2 regions of the Bacillus yunxiaonensis genome follow, and region 1 is predicted to be linked to the other one. Evidence: riboswitches for the same ligand, from Rfam matches in the RefSeq annotation. Region 1 holds a riboswitch; the other holds the start of a gene.
What was found. A riboswitch is a leader RNA that binds a small molecule or an ion and turns the genes downstream of it on or off. The one in region 1 is predicted to bind S-adenosylmethionine.
Positions count from the first base shown of each region.

Region 2: linked by a shared signal. The riboswitch ahead of WAX78_RS07420 (bifunctional homocysteine S-methyltransferase/methylenetetrahydrofolate reductase) and the one ahead of WAX78_RS11690 (methionine ABC transporter ATP-binding protein) in region 1 are both predicted to bind S-adenosylmethionine.

Region 1 covers NZ_JBAWSV010000003.1:477,810-481,231, reverse strand. The annotation lists gene metQ (methionine ABC transporter substrate-binding lipoprotein MetQ) at 1-177, opposite strand, end outside; gene WAX78_RS11695 (methionine ABC transporter permease) at 279-944, opposite strand; gene WAX78_RS11690 (methionine ABC transporter ATP-binding protein) at 937-1,962, opposite strand; SAM riboswitch class I at 2,124-2,231, opposite strand; gene WAX78_RS11685 (hypothetical protein) at 2,358-2,702, opposite strand; gene WAX78_RS11680 (thioredoxin family protein) at 2,856-3,155, opposite strand; gene WAX78_RS11675 (toprim domain-containing protein) at 3,167-3,422, opposite strand, start outside.
Region 2 covers NZ_JBAWSV010000002.1:256,179-259,600, reverse strand. The annotation lists gene metC (cystathionine beta-lyase) at 1-53, opposite strand, end outside; gene WAX78_RS07425 (methionine biosynthesis PLP-dependent protein) at 50-1,162, opposite strand; SAM riboswitch class I at 1,236-1,355, opposite strand; SAM riboswitch class I at 1,556-1,666, shown strand; gene WAX78_RS07420 (bifunctional homocysteine S-methyltransferase/methylenetetrahydrofolate reductase) at 1,740-3,422, shown strand, end outside.

The DNA.
Region 1 (3,422 bases):
TTTTAATGTAATACCCTTTTTCTCTAATAGTGGTTTCGCTTGCTCTAAAATAACCGCATGCGGTACGTTAGAAGCACCAACTACAAGTGTCTTCTTATCTTTTCCGCCGCCGCTGCCACAAGCAGCTAATGCAAATACAAATACAGCAAGAAGTGCTGAAAATAATACCTTCTTCATGTTGTAACACCCTTTCTTTCCCAATATTCGAAATATAAAATCTATAGGGAGTTTTCGTTTTAGACGAAAACTCTTTATCCCAATAATTCCTAAACTTCTCTTTACCTTTTATCAAGTCGCTTTGTAAGAAGGTCACCAATCATTTGAATAATAAATACAATAATAAGCACAAGAATTGTTGCCATGAGAGTGACATCACCATTATTGCGTTGGAATCCCTCTAAATAAGCAAGGGTACCAAGACCGCCTGCTCCAACAACTCCAGCCATCGCTGTATAGCCCACAAGTGCAATTGCCGTTACCGTAATACCTGAAATAAGTGCTGGTAAAGATTCTGGTATCAATACTTTTAAGATAATTGTACTCGTCTTTGCTCCCATCGCTTTCGATGCTTCAATAACACCCTTATCAATTTCACGAAGCGCAATTTCAACCATTCTCGCATAAAACGGTGCTGCTCCAACAATTAATGCTGGCAATGCGGCACTTGCTCCAAGAATCGTATTAAGAAGAAACTTCGTAAATGGAATCAGTAAAATGATTAAAATAATGAACGGGATAGAACGAAAAATATTTACAAACGCGCCAATTACAACATTGACCGGCTTGTTCTCCCATAGATTATCTTTTCCTGTAAGAAACAGTACTAATCCAAGAATAAGACCCAATACAAACGTTGCAAGTGTAGCAATTGCCGTCATGTATAACGTCTCTTGCGTAGCTTCTAACATTTGATCCCAATCTACATTTTGAAACACATTATCCATGTGCAATCACCTCCAGCTCCACTTGCTCTTGTTGAATTGTTGCAACTGCCTCTGCAACTGCATCTTCGTCACCTTTTAAATGAACAATTAAACTTCCATACGCCCCGTTTGTCGTTTGAGCAATATTTCCTTGCAGAATGCTCACTTCAATTCCATCTTTTCTCATTAATTCCTGCAGAACTGGTCTTTCCACCGCTTCGCCAATAAATTGCAGTTTCACGACTTTTCCTTCCGGGTATTTCTCTAGTAAATGTTCAATTGTTTCATCTGCATCTTCAGAATCTGTTATTTGCTTAACGAAGCGCTTTGTAATGTCTTGCTGCGGATTACGAAATACGTCTAAAACGCTGCCGCTTTCAACAATCTTCCCTTTCTCCATAACAGCAACACGATTACAAATTTTTTGAATCACATGCATTTCATGCGTAATGAGTACAATCGTTAAATCGAGGCGTTTATTAATATCGAGAAGCAAATCTAAAATTTGATCTGTTGTTTCTGGATCTAATGCTGATGTTGCTTCATCGCATAATAATACTTTCGGATTATTTGCTAAAGCTCTCGCAATACCAACACGCTGCTTTTGTCCACCACTTAGCTGAGATGGGTACGCATCTTCCCGTCCTTCTAAACCAACAAGACGAATCAATTCATCTACACGCTGTTTTCTTTTCTCTTTTTCCACTCCAGCAATTTCAAGTGGAAAAGCAATATTTTCACGAACAGTTCGTGACCAAAGTAAGTTAAAATGCTGGAAAATCATCCCGATTTCTTGACGAGCTTCTCTAAGTTCTCTTCCTCTAATCGCTGAAATCACACGCTCTCCAACAGTAATTTTTCCAGACGTCGGTTTCTCCAGTTGATTAAACAAGCGAATTAAGGAACTCTTTCCGGCACCGCTATATCCGATAACTCCGAAAATTTCGCCTTTTTCTATTTGTAAATTCGCATTATCAACAGCAGTAACATCACCGTTTTTGGAGCGATATATTTTCTTTACATTTTCTAACACAATCATTGATGTCACCCCTTTTTAGTTAAAAAGCGTAAGCGGCTCGCCGCTATAACTATAAAAATGATTTGTTGTTTGAGCGTCCTCCTACACTGAAACAACAAAAAAACCTTTCTGCTTTAAAATGAGCAGAAAGGTTTATATACATAAATTACTATTATCCTTTCCTCTCATCTCTCAAAGCATTCGCTTTGCAGGAATTGGCACCATTTCAACATAAGTTGACGGTTGCCGGGTTTCATAGGGCACAGTCCCTCCACCTCTCTTGATAAGAGAAAATCAGATGTAAATTTCGTCTGATTTTGTCGTTATGAAGTTTTCATTATTTCATGTTTTGAATTGTATCAACGCATGAAATGGATGTCAACAGAAATTTTCGCAAAGAATAAAATTTCTGAAATTTAAGCACCCACTCGTAGCGGCTTACAAATGTGAAATACAGATTCTAATAATAACATTGTTTTATATGTCCCTCTATATGTAATGGCCTTTCTACGCAATAGTGACTGCAAACGAACTTGTCCAGTAATCAATAACTGCAAGTCATCTTCTTGAAAGCAAACAAGTTCTTCCGTTCCCATTGCAACATTCGTAAGCTCAATTTTCTCTCTTGAAATTTTCAATGAATAACGTTCATCTTGAAAAGTAAAACAAACAGCCCGTTCAAATTGCGGCAGTAGCGGTTCTAAATGACACTGCGTATTGGCATATGTTACAAATGATTGAAGCAGTGAATACAATTTCATCTTCGTCACACTCCTCATATCACGTTCTACATAATACCATTCCATTTCTATAACGAGCTCTCCTGTATCTTTCTCTCGACAAAAGTTGTACGAAAAACAATTTGTTGCTTATATTTCCCAAGAAATATGTCGAGGCGGCAAAATATTTGCCGCCTATTGTAATTCCATATATAAATATTCCACAGATTGAAATGCATATATTTTTTTCACAAGTTGATTTTTCTCAAATATAAGTAAACACGGAACACTTTCAATTTCATACTCCCGCGCAAAATGCGGTGCATAATTTAAATTCAACATCCCGATTTCCAAGTGAGGTAATGCTGCTTCAACAATCGTTAACATTTTTTTAGCAAGTTGACACGTACCGCACATTGGCGTATATACGTATAATACCGTTTTATTTTGATCTCTAACTGCGGCTACAGCTTCATTTCCTGTCCAATCGATCATTCTACCATTCCTTACCGTAAAAATTCTGTATAAACGTCGATGTCAGCTCCCCATAAAACGTTCGCTAAATGATTTGATGGTGCAGTTGCAACCTCACGATACGAACGATCAATATAAATATGCTCAGCATGTGGAAATTCTCGGCGAAACTGTTTGCGTAGCTTCTCTCCTGCATCATCTGCGTCCACAAGCACATACACTTCTTTATCGTACAGCTGATCAATAAGTTCATCCATCTTCGACAAACTAATTGTACCATTTGTACAA
Region 2 (3,422 bases), on a different contig from region 1:
TTGTCATGCTTAAAACGATTATGAAGTAAAAGCGTATCTAGTGAATAACTCATATTCTCACTCCTTCTTTTACTTGTTTTAGTGCTTGCTGTAAGTCTTGAATTAAATCATCTTGATTCTCAATTCCTACAGAGAAGCGGAGCAGACGATTACAAACACCGCGGGCTGTGCGAATATCTTCTGGTATATCTGCGTGGGTTTGTGTTGCAGGGTATGTAATGAAGCTTTCTACGCCGCCAAGACTTTCTGCAAACGTAATAAGAGAAAGAGATTGTAAGAATGGATCAATCCATGCTTCTTTTTTTAGTTTAAAAGAGATCATACCGCCTTTTCCCGGATAAAACACATCAGTTATAGATTCTTCTCCTTGTAAATAGGCAACAATTGCTTTTGCGTTTTCTTCATGCTGCTTCATACGCAGTGCCAATGTTTTCATGCCACGTATTAAAAGCCAAGAATCAAATGGGCTTAATACAGCTCCGGATGCATTGTGGTAGTGAGCAAGTTCTTCGCATAACTTTGCACCCTTAGCAACGACAAGTCCGCTCAATACATCGTTATGACCGCCTAAATATTTTGTAGCACTATGCAGGACAATGTCAGCACCTGTTGTTAAGGGTTGTTGTAAATACGGTGTGTAGAATGTGTTATCCACAATAAGAAGCAATTTGTGACGTTTTGCAACGGTAGCAACTGCTGCGATGTCCGTTACTTGCATAAGTGGATTTGTTGGTGTTTCTATGAAAATTGCTTTTGTCTTTGGTGAAATGGCCTTTTCAATTTCTTGTATATGCTGTGTATCTACGTATTTACATCGAACATCCCATTTTTGTTCGTGCTCTGTAAATAAACGATATGTTCCGCCGTATAAGTCTTCAGATACAATAAGTTCGTCACCAGAACGGAATAATGAAAGGACAAGAAGAACAGCAGCCATTCCTGAGCTACAGGCATAGCCTTGCTCGCCTTGCTCTAAGTCAGCGATTGCTCGTTCTAATAGAAGACGTGTTGGGTTTCCAGTTCGTGAATAATCAAACCCTGTTGACTTTCCAATTCCTTCGTGGCGATACGCAGTGGAGAAGTAAACAGGTGGGTTGACTGTTCCTGTTGTTGTTTCACTGCGGTTTCCAATTTGGGCAAGCTTCGTTTCAATTGTAGACATAATAGAATTCCTCCTTATACAAAATAAAAAAGCCTTCTAAGAAGAAGGCTTATATATGACAAATATAGTCTTCTTCTTATCTGTCAAATCATTTCTAAATTTGCTGGAATTAGCACCTTATTAACAAATAAAAAGCTTGTTAATGGTTGCTGAGGCGTCAATGGGCCAGTCCCTCGACCTCTCTCGATAAGAATTCGGAATATGAAGTTTTTTATTATGTTTTTTACTTTACAACAAATCGGGAAAAAAGCGCAACTATATTTTGAATAATTTTATTTTTCTTAAATTTATTTGACTTTCTCACTTTGACATGCTAAATTAATGAAAAAATTAACAAAGATTGTTAATGAGTGAACGGATAATGTTTACTTTTGGCATTCACAATAGAATGAACTCTTATCAAGAGTGGTGGAGGGAAAGGCCCTGTGAAACCCAGCAACCTTCAAACAATGTGTTTGAAACGGTGCTAAGACCTGCAGAACAAATTGTTCTGAATGATGAGAGGAGGATGAAATGCTGTCCCCCTCTTCATTGAGAAGAGGGGGTTTTTTATATTGGAAAGAAGAGAGGGAGATATGTGAAATTACTAGATTTATTGGAAAGAGGAATTGTTATTGGGGATGGGGCGATGGGAACTTTGTTGCACTCTCATGGTTTACAAAGCTGCTTTGAAGAATTGAATTTATCTGAACCGGAGCGGATTATTTCGATTCATAAACAATATGTTGCAGCCGGGGCAGATGTCATTCAAACAAATACATACGGAGCAAATGAAGGGAAACTGCGCATGTATGGGCTTGAGGATCGCGTAAGAAAGATTAACCGTGCTGCTGTAAGACATGCAAAAGAAGCAGTGACAGAAAAGAATGCAATTGTTGGAACAATCGGTGGTATGAAACACATTGGAGCAGTTACAACGACTGATATGGAACGAGAATTTATGCTCTTAGAGCAAGCAAATGCCTTGCTAGAAGAAAATGTTGATGGTCTATTATTGGAAACCTTTTATGATGAATTTGAATTGCTTCATGCAGTGAAAGTATTACGAAAGCAAACAAATGTCCCTCTTATTGCACAGCTTGCTCTTCACGCGGCTGGTACAACTCAAAATGGAAATAGTGTAGATGATGTATTGAAGCGGCTTATAGAGTATGGTGCAAATGTGGTCGGATTAAATTGTCAATTAGGGCCGCTTCATATGATTGAATCTTTTAAAACGATAGCAATTCCTGAATATGGTTATTTATCTGCATATCCAAATGCCGGTCTTCCTAAGTATGTAGAAGGTCGTTATGTATATGAAGGAAGCCCTGCTTATTTTGAAGAGATGGCGCCAGAATTTATTAAGCAAGGAGTTAGGTTACTGGGGGGGTGTTGCGGTACAACCCCTACTCATATCGAAGCGATGAAACGAGCGCTTGAAAATGAGCGTCCTGTAACAGCAAAAGAAGTTGTAAAGCGTACAGAAGTAATAACAACGAAGCGTGTACATACAGTGGATCGAATTACGTTAGCAGAAAAAGCGAAGAAAGAAACGACAGTGATTGTTGAGCTTGATCCGCCAAAAACTTTGGACACACAAAGGTTTTTTGAAGGAGCAAAAGCGTTGAAGCGTGCGGGAGCAGATGCTATTACGTTAGCAGATAATTCCTTAGCATCACCTCGTGTATCAAACATGGCGATGGGTGCGTTATTAACAAAGAACGATATTCCTGTATTAACTCATTTAACGTGCCGTGATCATAATGTGATCGGGCTTCAGTCTCATTTACTTGGATTAGCAGCGCTCGGTATGGAGGAAGTATTAGCATTAACAGGGGATCCAGCCCGCGTTGGTGATTTTCCTGGTGCAACATCTGTATATGATCTTTCTTCTGTAGAGCTCATTAAAATGATTAAAGAAATGAATAATGGGCGTTCTATTTTAGGGAAAACAATTGGAGAAGCTACCCATTTTTCAGTGGGCGGGGCCTTTAATCCGAATGTAAGACATATAGAAGCAGCTGTAAAACGAATGGAGAAAAAAATTGCAGCTGGAGCGGAGTATTTTTTAACGCAGCCTATTTATGATGCTGCAGTCATTCGAAACGTATATGAAGCAACGAAGCATATTGAGCAGCCAATTTTTATTGGCATTATGCCACTTGTAAGTAAACGAAATGCAGATTTTCTGCATTTTGAAGTGCCAGGCATTACCCTTCCAGAACAAGTGAGAAGGCGTATGGATGGACATAGAACGCCAGAAGAAGCAGTGACAGAA